3 regions of the Paenarthrobacter sp. YJN-D genome follow, and region 1 is predicted to be linked to each of the others. Evidence: predicted binding sites of a transcription regulator. Region 1 holds the regulator's gene; each other region holds the start of a gene.
What was found. The regulator HrcA, encoded in region 1, represses chaperone genes, less so after heat shock. The targets are predictions, from matches to a motif close to TTNGCACTCGNNNNNNNCGAGTGCNAA.
Positions count from the first base shown of each region.

Region 2: groES (co-chaperone GroES) is a predicted target of HrcA. The motif match lies at 2,533-2,559, and genes of this name have one in related genera.
Region 3: groL (chaperonin GroEL) is a predicted target of HrcA. The motif match lies at 2,597-2,623, and genes of this name have one in related genera.

Region 1 covers NZ_CP053549.1:777,413-781,798, forward strand. Annotated here, with positions in the region: gene HMI60_RS03630 (16S rRNA (uracil(1498)-N(3))-methyltransferase) at 1-428, opposite strand, end outside; gene dnaJ (molecular chaperone DnaJ) at 431-1,558, opposite strand; gene hrcA (heat-inducible transcriptional repressor HrcA) at 1,609-2,616, opposite strand; gene HMI60_RS03645 (DUF3097 domain-containing protein) at 2,849-3,700, shown strand; gene HMI60_RS03650 (DUF4870 domain-containing protein) at 3,830-4,243, shown strand; gene hemW (radical SAM family heme chaperone HemW) at 4,315-4,386, opposite strand, start outside.
Region 2 covers NZ_CP053549.1:3,004,199-3,008,584, forward strand. Annotated here, with positions in the region: gene HMI60_RS13890 (acyltransferase family protein) at 1-143, opposite strand, end outside; gene groL (chaperonin GroEL) at 397-2,010, opposite strand; gene groES (co-chaperone GroES) at 2,095-2,391, opposite strand; gene HMI60_RS13905 (hypothetical protein) at 2,583-2,945, opposite strand; gene HMI60_RS13910 (class I SAM-dependent methyltransferase) at 3,013-4,248, shown strand; gene HMI60_RS13915 (shikimate 5-dehydrogenase) at 4,262-4,386, opposite strand, start outside.
Region 3 covers NZ_CP053549.1:1,847,033-1,851,418, reverse strand. Annotated here, with positions in the region: gene HMI60_RS08770 (ribonuclease HI family protein) at 1-614, opposite strand, end outside; gene groL (chaperonin GroEL) at 788-2,413, opposite strand; gene HMI60_RS08760 (cold-shock protein) at 2,734-2,937, opposite strand; gene HMI60_RS08755 (LytR C-terminal domain-containing protein) at 3,106-3,726, opposite strand; gene HMI60_RS08750 (DUF3263 domain-containing protein) at 3,776-4,111, opposite strand; gene HMI60_RS08745 (uracil-DNA glycosylase) at 4,220-4,386, shown strand, end outside.

The sequences.
Region 1 (4,386 bases):
TTTGCAGCCGCGGTGACCACTGACTCCCATTTCGCATGCGCCTTGGCTGCCCGCTCCGCTTTCCAGCGCACGATGGATCGCTCCGACTGCCAGGGAATCACGGCATCAATGCCGAGTTCCGTTGCCGTCTCGATTGCGAGCTCGTCGCGATCACCCTTGGCCAACGCCTGAACCAGTACCAATCGAACGTCCGGCTGGGCTTCGAAGACGATGTCGGTGGCGGTGACCGTCAGGGCACCGGGCGCCGCTTCGGCGACCACTCCAGTGAGACGGGCACCTGCGCCGTCGGCGATGTCAACGGATTCACCGACGGCCAAGCGCTTCACCGTCACTGCGTGGCGGGCCTCCGGACCCTGCAAGACAAAATCAGTACCGGGCGCTACGTGGCTGAGGCTGCCGGCCGGCGTAAAGAAAACGGGGTTGCTCACTGCTACAGGTTACCGAGCTTGTCCCGGAGCTTTGCGAACATGCCACCACTGGCCACCAGTTTTCCTTCGGTGAACTGCTCGCCGCGGAGCTTGGCAAGCTGCTGGAGGAGTTCTTCCTGTGCATGGTCCAGTTTGGTAGGTGTTTCCACATGCAGGTGAACCTTCAGATCGCCGCGGCCGTAGCCCCGCAGGTGCGTTACGCCGAGGCCACGAAGGGTGATGACCTCTCCGGACTGCGTGCCTGCCTTCACTTCGATGTCTTGTGCGCCGTCGAACGTCTCAAGCTGCACGTCGGTCCCCAAGGCAGCAGCCGTCATGGGCACGCTGAGGGTGGCGTGGAGGTCGTCGCCTTCGCGTACGAACGTGGAATCGTTGTTGACGCGGATCTCCACGTAGAGATCACCGGCCGGACCACCTGCGGGTCCTGCTTCGCCCTGGCCGGACAGCTGGATTCGCGTACCGGTAGCGACGCCGGCGGGAACCTTGATGGTGAGCGAACGGCGGCTCCTGATGCGTCCCTGGCCGTTGCATTCGTTGCAGGGATCCTTGATGACGGTGCCGAAGCCTTCACAGGAACCACAGGGGGCGGTGGTCATGACCTGCCCCAGGATGGAGCGGACGGCGCGCTGAACCTGGCCGCTGCCACCACAGATGTCGCAGCGTTCAGGGTGGGTTCCCGGGCGGCAGCAGCTGCCGTCGCAGGTGGGGCAGACCACGGCTGTGTCCACTTCAAGCTTCTTGTTGACGCCGAACACGGCATCCTTGAGGTCGATCCGAACGCTGATAAGGGCGTCCTGGCCACGTCGTACGCGGGAGGCGGGCCCTCCGTGTCCACCGCCGCCGCCAAAGAACGTGTCGAAGATGTCCTGGAAGGCGAAGCCCTGGCCGGCGTAGCCGCCGCCGAAGCCGTTATCAGTGCCGTTCTCGTTGCCCGTGGCATCGTAGACGCGGCGCTTCTGGGGATCTGACAACACTTCGTAAGCGTGCGTCACGGCCTTGAACTGCTCCGCGACATCTTCACCCGGGTTTACGTCCGGGTGGAGTTTCCGCGCCAACTTGCGGTACGCCTTTTTGATCTCTTCCCCGGTGGCTTCCGGCGAGACTCCCAAAACGTCATAGTGGCTGCTCAAAGTCGGTATCTCTTCCTGGTTGTACTGCGGATGTTTTCCCGGGCCGGTGTTCAGCCGCCGAGAATGCGGGAAAGGTAACGGGCCACGGCACGAACTGCTGCCATGGTGGTGGGATAGTCCATGCGGGTCGGTCCAAGGATTCCCACCTTGGCGCCGGAACCGTAGCCGGTGGCCACTACAGAGGCCTCGGCCAGGCCGTCGTACGGATTCTCCCGGCCAATGCTGACTGTCACGCCCCGGGGATCGTCTCCCATGTCCGACAACAACCGGAGCATGACAACTTGTTCCTCAAGGGCCTCAAGCACGGGACCGATGCTTAGCGGGAAGTCAACGTTGGAACGTGCGAGGTTGGCCGTACCGGCCATCAGAATGCGTTCCTCACGGCTGGTGTCGCTCAGGGATTCCAAGCCATTGGCCAGCCTTTGGGCGAGGGCACGAAGATCCGGCGGGCAAAGGGCCACCACCGACGGTAACACCTGCGGCAGGAGTGCCAGCTGGGTGCCGGCGATGCTGCCAAGGAATCGTGACCTCAACAACATCAAAGCCTCGTTCCCCACGTCCGAACCGGCGTCGATGACTTTTTGCACGACGCTCCCGGTGTCCGCAATGAGGACCACCAGCACCTGTTTGGGGGCCAGCAGAACGAACTCCGCGTGGCGGACCAATGCGCGGTGCGAGTGGGGATACTGCACGACGGCGACCTGGTTGGTCAGCTGGGAGAGGAGCCGTACTGTGCGCTCAAGAATGTCATCGACGTCGTCGGGTCCTTCAAGCAGCGAATGAATTGCCCGACGCTCGGCGGCGGACAACGGCTTGACCTGGGAGATGCGGTCAACGAACAGGCGATAGCCCTTGTCAGTGGGGATTCGGCCGGCGCTGGTATGCGGGGCGGCAATGAGACCTTCTTCTTCCAGGACAGCCATGTCATTGCGGATGGTGGCACTGGAAACACCCAGGTGATGACGCTCAACGAGGGCTTTCGATCCCACCGGCTCCCGGGAATGCACGTAATCCTCAACGATGGCACGCAGCACTTCCAATTTGCGTGGCTCACTCATTGCTACACCTCCTGACGACTGCCATGGTCCATGGGACCGGTCCCCGCGGGACCTCCAATGGATCACCGCACACTTAGCACTCAACATGCCCAAGTGCTAACAAGTCTAGTATGAGCCACCACGTTGTTAGCATTGAAACCGTCCGAGGACTGCATCCAGGGCGGCGTCCCGATACCGGCGGACGGCAACCCGCCCCTGTCCCCTTTCACATCACCACAGAGGTAGGAATTCCTTGGCTTTCGACAATTGGGGCCCGCAGGACCTGACCGCTCCAGCCAAACGCCAGCTCCCTGAGGTGCCGGTGCAACGCGGCATGGTCCTCGAAGACGTCCAGTCAGGATGGGTGGGCGAAGTCACCCGGGTGGAAAAGACCGGTGGCATGCACATCGTGTCGCTCGAGGACAGGCGCGGTAAAACGAAGTCGTTCCAACTCGGGTACGGATTCCTTCTCGAAGGACAAGCGATCAGGTTGATGCCTCCGGCCCCTCGCCGGCCCGCTTCAGCGGTTCAGGCGAATCGCACGGCCTCGGGTTCGGTAAAGGTCCAGGGGCAACGGGCGCAGGTCGCGAAGGCCAGCCGCATCTGGGTGGAGGGCAAGCACGACGCTGAACTCGTGGAGAAAGTCTGGGGTGACGACCTCCGTGTTGAAGGAATTGTGGTGGAACCGCTCCACGGCGTGGACGACCTCAAGTCCGCCATTGCCGACTTCCGACCCGGTCCCGGCCGCCGCCTTGGCATCCTGGTGGACCACCTCGTGGCGGGCTCAAAGGAGTCCCGGATCGCAGCCGAGGCCATGACTGTCCCCGGCGCTGCAGGCAACGTCCTGATCGTGGGCCACCCTTATGTGGACGTGTGGCAGGCCATCCGGCCGAAGGTCCTGGGCATCGAGCAATGGCCTGCCGTTGCCCGCGGCACTGATTGGAAGACCGGGATTCTCACGGCCTTCGGTTGGCCCCACGAAACAGCGGAGGACATCGGGCTGGGCTGGCAGCGCCTGCTGGGCGCAGTGCACAGCTATGCGGACCTTGAGGCATCGTTGTTGGGGCGTGTGGAAGAAGTCATCGACTTCCTCACCGTCCCGTAGTCCACGGTCCGGATCATCAGGATCCGGCATGCTTCCGGGGCGTTGGTCCCGGGAAGGACGCGCGGCCCGGTATTCTTGGACAGCAACACAGCAGCATCTTTAAAGCATTTAAAGCAAAGGGAAGACACCGTGGCAGATAACGCTCCTGAAGAACCGGGCAGCGCCGCAGGCCGGCCCCAGTACCATGGCGCCCCTGCCAACGCACTCCCGTTGACAGCCAGCGAGGACAGGCAGTGGGCCACTTTGGCCCACTTCGGCGGCATCCTTGGATGCTTGCCGGCTCTCCTGATCTACCTGATTTTCCGCGACCGCGGGCCGTTCACAGCGCAGGAATCCAAGGAGGCACTGAATTTCACGTTGCCTCCCACCATTGCCGCCGTCTTGGCCAACATCCTTGTCCTGCTGCCGGTGGTGGGAAACATTTTTGCCGTCATTGCCACGGGTATCTGGGTGGCACTGACGTGCTTCTCTGTTTCAGCGGGCATCCGGGTCAACCACGGCCAGCCCCACCGCTACCGTTTCAACCTGCGCTGGATCAAGTAGGACCCCGATCCGCCCGATGAATCCGGGGGGTCCGGGGGGTACGGTACCGGGCTGTCAGTCCCAGGCGAAGGTCAGTCCGGCAGGATCCTGCGGACTACGGCATCTGCGAGCAACCTGCCCTTAAGGGTAAGAACCAGTCGTCC
Region 2 (4,386 bases), 2.1 Mb from region 1:
GCCAGTGACCTGAGACCTTGGATTTCAGGGCGGAACTTGGACTTTCCAACGGGACCGGAAGCCCGCCTACCGCGGTGGGCAGGGGCTGTAATCGCTGGGGTAGTCACGTTAGGCAGTTCCTTAAAGCGGCTGGCACAAAGCATCCATAATACGCGGTTCAGCCCACCCGCCCCCAGTTCGAGGATGCTGCTGACCGCCTTCCGCACCTCCCCCGGGCCCGGTTCAGCCATCCATTCTTGCAGCTCTTCCTGTGTGTGACCTGTGCCGATGCCTCATTCGGGTCCCTGCGGCCAATGCGATACGCCGGTCCGGAAGTTGTGATGCATCGCACAGGATCTTAACAGCAGAAACCCCGGTCACAACTCGGTGCGACCGGGGTTTCCGCGGGACAGGCGCTTAGTGCTGGTGGCCTGCGTGTGCGTCTTCTTCCTCAGCGGGCTTCTCGGCAACCAGGGTCTCGGTGGTGAGAACCAGGGCAGCGATGGAAGCGGCGTTGCGGAGTGCAGAGCGGGTGACCTTGACGGGGTCGATCACGCCGGCGGCGATCAGGTCCTCGTACTCGCCGGACTTGGCGTTGAAGCCGTGGTTGGCTTCGAGTTCGGAAACCTTGGCGGTGACCACGAAACCGTCGAAGCCGGCGTTCTGCGCGATCCAGCGCAGCGGCTGGACCAGTGCGCGGCGAACGATGCCTACAGCGGCCGCAGCATCACCTTCGAGGTCCTTGACTGCCTGGGACTCGTCCAGGGCCTTCAGGGCGTGGATCAGGGCGGAACCGCCACCGGAAACGATGCCTTCTTCGAGGGCTGCACGCGTCGAGGAAACGGCGTCCTCAATGCGGTGCTTCTTTTCCTTCAGCTCAACCTCAGTGGCTGCGCCAACCTTGATGACGCCGATGCCGCCAGCGAGCTTGGCCAGGCGTTCCTGCAGCTTTTCCTTGTCCCAGTCTGAATCCGTCCGGGTCAGCTCAGCGCGGAGCTGTGCAACGCGGTCGGCAACGTCCTGGGCCGAACCGGCACCGTCAACGATGGTGGTGTTGTCCTTGGTGACCGTGATGCGGCGGGCGGTACCGAGTACCTCGAGGCCAACGGAGTCCAGCGTCAGGCCCAGGTCCGGGGAAACTACCTGCGCACCGGTCAACGTAGCGATGTCCTGGAGCATGGCCTTGCGGCGATCGCCGAAGCCCGGAGCCTTGACGGCAACGACGTTGAGCGTGCCGCGGATACGGTTGACGATCAGGGTGGAAAGGGCTTCGCCTTCGATGTCCTCAGCGATGATGAAGAGGGGCTTGTTGGCCTGCAGGGCCTTCTCGAGCAGCGGCAGGAAGTCCTGCAGCGAGGAGATCTTGCCCTGGTTGATCAGGATGAGGGCGTCTTCGAGGACAGCTTCCTGGCGTTCTGCGTCGGTGACGAAGTACGGGGAGAGGTAGCCCTTGTCGAACTGCATGCCCTCGGTGAGGACCAGCTCGGTCTGCGTGGTGGAGGACTCTTCGATGGTGATGACACCATCCTTGCCTACCTTGCCGAAGGCCTCGGCGAGGAGCTCGCCGACTTCATCGCTCTGCGCGGAGATGGCTGCGACGTTGGCTACCTGGGTGCCTTCGACTTCGCGGGCATTCTCCAGGAGGCGTGCAGCGACGGCTTCCACTGCAACTTCGATGCCGCGCTTGATCTCGCCGGGAGCTGCGCCGGCAGCAACGTTGCGCAGGCCTTCCTTGACCAGGGCCTGGGCCAGCACGGTTGCCGTAGTGGTGCCGTCACCGGCAACGTCATTGGTCTTGGTGGCTACTTCCTTGGCAAGCTGGGCGCCAAGGTTCTCGTAGGGGTCGTCAAGCTCAACTTCACGGGCGATGGTGACACCATCGTTGGTGATCGTGGGGGCGCCCCACTTCTTGTCCAGGACGACGTTGCGGCCGCGCGGGCCCAGCGTCACCTTGACAGTGTTGGCGAGCTTGTCGATACCGGCCTCAAGAGACCGGCGGGCAGCATCGTTAAAAGCAAGCTGCTTTGCCATGGTTGTGTCCTTTCGAGACAGAAAACCCGCACCGCTGACGCTCGGAATGATTCCAACGCGACGGCGGTGCGGGGCTCCAGGAAGTTACTTTACGACGATCGCAAGGACGTCGCGGGCGGACAGAACGAGGTACTCGCTGCCGCCGGTCTTGACTTCGGTTCCACCGTACTTGGAGTAGATGACGACGTCGCCAACAGCTACGTCAACCGGTACGCGGTTGCCGTTGTCATCGAAGCGGCCGGGGCCGATTGCAACAACTTCGCCTTCCTGCGGCTTCTCCTGCGCGGAGTCCGGAATAACCAGGCCGGAAGCCGTGGTCTGCTCTGCTTCGAGCGGGCGAACAACAATACGATCCTCAAGAGGCTTAATCGAGACCGACACTCGGACTCTCCTTTTCATGAGCTGATTCATGGACTAAGAACTAGGGTGCCGTGGCGTACAACCGTCGTCGCGGTGCCGGTGGACGCCTGGCGTGATTAGCACCCTCAAGGGGAGAGTGCTAACTAGACTCTATGTAAGGCGTTAGCACTCGGTCAAGGTGAGTGCCAGCATTTCGTCATCGGTGAACGTTGTCACTGGTCCCTGAGGTCATCAAGGTCGTAGTCTTCGCCGTCGTCGTCCTCATCCAAGGAAGCGCTGCCGCGGTTCAGGTAGAGCACCACCGCCGAAGCCACCGCCACGAGGCCGGAAACCACCAGCGCGATGATCCCGCCGAGGCGCGCACCGGCGTAGAGGTCGCGGATGTCGCGTGCCTCATCCGTCGCATCGTTCACGCTCTTGCCACTGACGGAGTAGGCCGCTGCGTTGAAGGAATCCAGCGCGAAAATAACGATCAGCAAGCCTATGCAGACCACCGCGATGACAGCGCCCGCGATCAGGGCGGGACGGGCATACGTGGTGAGGCGGGAGGGCTGTGGTGCTGCGTTGTCTTCCATGAAAACAACCCTATCCGGCTGATTCCCCAGTCACGCAGCCATGACGCGCGACGTTAGGCTTGTTCCCATGCCTCATGCACCGCAGGAACAGATCGCACCTTTATTGACCACTGAAGGTTGGGAGCTTCTTGCCTCGCTGGGACCCTACCGTGAGGCTGATGCCTTCAGCGTCAATGCCAGCCTCCGCAAGGCCGGCCACTCCCCGGAACTCGTGGCCGCCGTCCTGACCCAATCACGCTTACGGACCCGGGCCGAGGCGAAGTTCGGTGAGTTCGCCCGGCAGATGCTGTTCACCCAGGCGGGCCTGGAGCAGGCAACCCGGCTGAACGTCGCCGCCCGACACGCCGAACGTTTTGCCCAGGCCGGCATCACCCATGTGGCCGATCTCGGCTGCGGCCTCGGCGCCGATTCCATGGCGATGGCTTCCATGGACATTGCTGTCACCGCTGTGGAGATGGACGAAACCACCGCTGCCTGCGCCATGATCAACCTCATGCCTTTCCCGCATGCAACGGTGGTGCACTCGGACGCGGAATCAATGGACCTCGAGGGCATCGACGGCGTGTGGATGGACCCTGCCCGACGCACCACGTCCACGTCGGGAACCAAAAGAATCTGGGACCCGGAGGCGTTCTCGCCCCCGTTGTCCTTCGTGGAGAGCGTGGCGGCCACAGGGCGTGCGGTAGGGGTAAAGATGGGCCCGGGCATCCCCCACGACTCGGTGCCTTCGGGCTGCGAGGCCCAATGGGTTTCCGTGGGCGGCGATGTCACCGAGGCCACCCTGTGGTTCAACTCAGTAGCCCGCCCGGGCGTCCGCCGCGCCGCATTGCTCCTTGGCAGCCAGGGCGCCGCCGAAATCACCAGCGGCGAGGACTTCGGCGGTGGCCCGGAAGCCGCCGTCGGGCCTGTTGAAGGCTTTCTCTACGAACCCGACGGTGCGGTGATCCGCGCAGGCCTGGTGGCCGACGTCGCCGAGCGGCTGGGCGGGCACCTGGTGGACGAGCACATCGCGTATATCTGCGCCCCGGAACTCCACGACACTCCGTTTGCCCGGGCCTACAAGGTGCTGGACGTCATGCCGTACAACGTCAAGGCCCTCAAGGCCTGGGTGAAGTCGAACGGCATCACCGTGTTGGATATCAAGAAGCGCGGCACGGCAGTGACACCCGAGGAACTGCGGAAGCAGCTGCTCCCCGCCAAACCCGCAAAGGACAAGGATGCGAAAACAGCCACCCTTGTCCTCACCAGGATCGGCGAGGAAAGAGTGGCTGTCGTGGTGGAACCGGTGACCGCCCAGGCTTAGCAGGCCTGCGGCGTCAGCGACGCGAGAATTCCGAGGCCTCCCGTACTTGGCCGGGCGTCGGGCGAACGCCGGTGTACAGGACGAACTGTTCCTCGGCCTGAATGGCGATGACCTCGGCTCCTGTGATGACCGGCTTGC
Region 3 (4,386 bases), 1.1 Mb from region 1:
TCAGGACGCGCGGACGCCGGAAGTGCATTCGAGCCGGACACAGAAGCGACCCCGGAGGCCACGGCAACGGGCTCGGGCCGGACCGGTACCTCCGATACCGTCGTCGCTGCCGGAGATCCCTCGCCGGCAGCGGTTGCCTTCTCCTGGGCTCCAGGGAAGCCGGGGCCACTGCGCGGCGCTATGCCCTGCTGATAAGCCGTGGCCACCGCGCGTGCGCGCTCGTCCGCTGCCTCATTGAGGTCATGGCCAGCATGGCCCTTGACCCACTCAAACGTGTACTTGCGTCCCGCGATCGCGTGGTCGATCTCTTTGAGGAGGTCCACATTCAAGACGGGCTTCCCATCGGCCTTCCGCCAACCCTTTCGCTTCCAGCCCGGCATCCACTTGGTTATGCAATTGATGACGTATTGGCTGTCGCAAAGGATCAGCAGTTCTTCGTGAGGTACGTGGGCTGTTGACCGGAAAAGGTCAAGCACAGCCATCAATTCACCCTGGTTGTTGGTGCCGTGCGGCCACCCTCCCGCGCGCCAACAGGAGTCATCAACGTACCAGGCCCAGCCGGCCGGTCCAGGATTACCGAGGGCAGACCCATCGGCGGCAGCAATAATCGTCATGCATTAATCCTGCCAGACCGCACCGACACTTAAACGCGCCCGCGCCCCGGCAGCCAGCAGCAGGCTCCAAAAACCTGGCCGCAGACGCACAACGGCGGCCCCCACCGGAGTGGGGACCGCCGTCGCGTGTTTTCAAGCGTGAGCCTGGCGCTGTATCGCTACAGCTGTGGGGCTTAGAAGCCGCCCATGCCGCCCATGTCGTCGCCGCCGGGAGCCGGAGCGTTCTTCTCGGGCTTGTCTGCAACAACAGCTTCAGTGGTCAGGAAGAGACCAGCGATGGAAGCAGCGTTCTGGAGAGCCGAGCGGGTGACCTTTACGGGGTCGTTGACGCCGGCAGCCAGAAGGTCTTCGTAGACGCCCGTGGCAGCGTTCAGGCCGTGGCCGGAAGGCAGGCCGCGCACCTTGTCCACCACAACGCCCGGCTCCAGGCCGGCGTTGAAAGCGATCTGCTTCAGCGGTGCGTCGATGGCAACCTTGACGATGTTGGCACCCGTTGCCTCGTCACCCTGCAGGGTGAGGTTGGCGAACGCCTTGGCGCCTGCCTGGATGAGGGCAACGCCACCACCGGCAACGATGCCTTCTTCAACAGCAGCCTTCGCGTTGCGGACTGCGTCCTCGATGCGGTGCTTGCGTTCCTTGAGCTCAACTTCGGTGGCGGCACCGGCCTTGATGACTGCAACGCCGCCGGCCAGCTTGGCCAGGCGTTCCTGCAGCTTCTCGCGGTCGTAGTCGGAGTCGGAGTTCTCGATCTCGGCGCGGATCTGGGCCACGCGGCCTGCGATTGCGTCAGCGTCGCCGGCACCTTCAACGATGGTGGTCTCGTCCTTGGTGACAACAACCTTGCGGGCGGTGCCGAGGAGGTCCAGGCCGGCGTTTTCGAGCTTGAGGCCAACTTCTTCGGAGATGACCTGGCCACCGGTGAGGATGGCGATGTCGGCCAGCTGGGCCTTGCGGCGGTCACCGAAGCCCGGAGCCTTGACGGCAACAGACTTGAAGGTGCCACGGATCTTGTTGACGATCAGGGTGGCCAGGGCCTCGCCCTCGATGTCTTCGGCGATGATCAGCAGCGGCTTGTTGGACTGCATGACCTTCTCCAGAACCGTGACGAGTTCCTTCACGTTGGAGATCTTGGAGTTGACGATCAGGATGTACGGGTCTTCGAGGACCGTTTCCTGGCGTTCTGCGTCCGTGACGAAGTAAGCGGAGATGTAGCCCTTGTCGAAGCGCATGCCTTCGGTGAGCTCGAGTTCCAGGCCGAAGGTGTTGGACTCTTCAACCGTGATGACGCCTTCCTTGCCCACCTTGTCCAGGGCTTCGGCGATCAGGCTGCCGATTTCCGGGTCACCGGCGGAGATGGAAGCCGTAGCTGCGATCTCTTCCTTGGTTTCGATTTCCTTGGCGGAGGCCAGCAGTTCGCTGATGACTGCCTCAACAGCCTTCTCGATACCGCGCTTGAGGGACAGCGGGTCGGCGCCTGCGGCAACGTTGCGCAGGCCTTCCTTCACCAGTGCCTGGGCGAGGACGGTTGCAGTGGTGGTACCGTCGCCAGCGACGTCATCCGTCTTCTTGGCAACTTCCTTGACCAGTTCTGCACCGATCTTCTCGTAAGGATCGTCCAGCTCGATCTCCTTGGCGATGGAAACGCCATCGTTGGTGATCGTGGGGGCGCCCCACTTCTTTTCGAGGACGACGTTGCGTCCACGCGGGCCGAGGGTGACCTTGACGGCGTCTGCGAGGATGTTCAGGCCCCGCTCGAGGCCGCGGCGTGCCTCTTCATCAAATGCAATGATCTTGGCCATAACGGCGGTAGTCCTTTCGGGACAGTCGTTAAGAAGGTACCTGTCAGATGGGGTGCCCGCGACGGACGGTCCTTCACGTGCGGCCTCTGTATGCCCCGCGTTCCGAACCTCACCCCACCAAGGTGTTTCTTGATCTCCCAGCGATCCCACCACTGTCCGCCACCGGGGAAACCCGGGCCGGATTTAGCAGTCGAACCGCAGGAGTGCTAAATCAATAATTAGCACTCGACCGGGGAGAGTGCAAGCAGAGCCTCCACTTTTCGCAGTAAAAACACGGGTTTCAGCCGATAGCTGATGGCGATGCGGGACAACCCTGCAAGTCAGGCGACTCGAACACCCTCGGCCTGCGGTCCCTTCTGGCCCTCCCCCAGTTCGAACTCCACCCTCTGGCCCTCCTCCAGGGCACGGAAGCCATCCATCTGGATAGCCGACCAGTGCACGAAGACGTCGTCGCCGGACTCATCCACAGTGATGAATCCGTAGCCCTTTTCGGCGTTGAACCATTTGACGGTTCCCAATGCCATGATGCCCACACTTTCGCAGTAGCCAAGACCGGTTGCCGGGATCTCCGGACCGGAATTAGTCCACTGTAACCACAGTCACTCCGCCGGCGCTGCCCCCAATGGGCGGGGTGCTGGTTTTGTTATTGAGGCTTAACCGAGTTGGCCGTTTTGGGCCGTGGAGCCGCGCCGTTACTGGTAGCCGGGTCCCGCTACGACAACCAGCGGCTGCTGCACATCCGGGGTCTCAATGATCTTCTGGATGCCCAGGAGGGTTCCCAAGGCCTCTGCATTGGCCTTCTGCGCCGGAGCGTTGTAGAAGATCACCGAGGTCTGCTGGGGAATGCCGCCCCAGTTGGCTACCGTGCTGAGCGTCCAGCCACCGCCCTGCACCAGGCCTGCAACCCTGCCCGCCAAGCCGGCAGTACCTGCCCCGTTGTAAACCGCCACCGGAACGCTCTTGTCCACCGGCGCCGATGACGGCGTCGCTGACGGAGTGCTCGACGGCGTCGGCTGGGTGCTCGGTTCGCTGGAAGCGGGCGGGGCGCTGCTCGATTCGGAAGGCGCAGCGGACGGCGAGGTGGACGTTTGCTGGGGCACCGGCGTCGAGACGTTTGACGACGCGCTGGGCGCGACAAGCCCAAGGTTCGGCAGGATGAGGAACGCTACGAGGCCGAGCACCAGAGCCACAGCTCCAACAGTCAGAACCGGCCACAAGGTGGGACGCGCAATGTCCTGGCCGTCGCGATGAACGCCCTGCCGGGAGGTGTTCTGTGGGACCTGGTCGAATTCGTCCCTGGCATATTTGGTCATGGTGAAGCGTTGTCCTTGCTGGTTGCTGCTGACAGATCAGCCTGGCGATTTACGCGTCCGACCCCAAGCGCCGCGCTGTCCGCGCGCGTTGGCGGGACGTACGTAGTCTACGCAATCTCTTGACGAGCATGGGGTCGTGGGCCAGCGCGTCCTCGGTGTCGATCAGTGCATTCAGGATCTGGTAATAGTGGGTGGCAGAGAGGTCGAAGAGCTCCCGGATAGCCTGTTCTTTCGCGCCGGCGTACTTCCACCACTGCCGTTCCAGCGCCAACATCTGCTGATCACGCTCACTCAATGGGGAGTCGCTTCGGGTTCCGGCCGTGAGATCTTCCAAGGCCAACCCGTCGGCCTGCGGCGCCATTGGTTCCGGTGCTGGTTCTGCCACGGCACACTCCTTCGACGCTTGTTGGGGAAAATGTCCTACCCCCATGTTACGGGCGAATAACATCACTGTCATTCGCCCGACCTCCGCCACGCGGGAGACAATGGCCGGGTGACTGGCGAGGATGCTCTCTTTGATCTTGAACCTGCGGGCCCGGAGGACGCGGGCTTGGCTGCGCTGCTTGACCGTCCGATTGAGGAGCTGATGGCTCCCGACTGGGCCGATGCCCTGCGTCCGGTCGAAGGCCAACTGCGCGATGCCCTGTCCTTTGCCGCCCG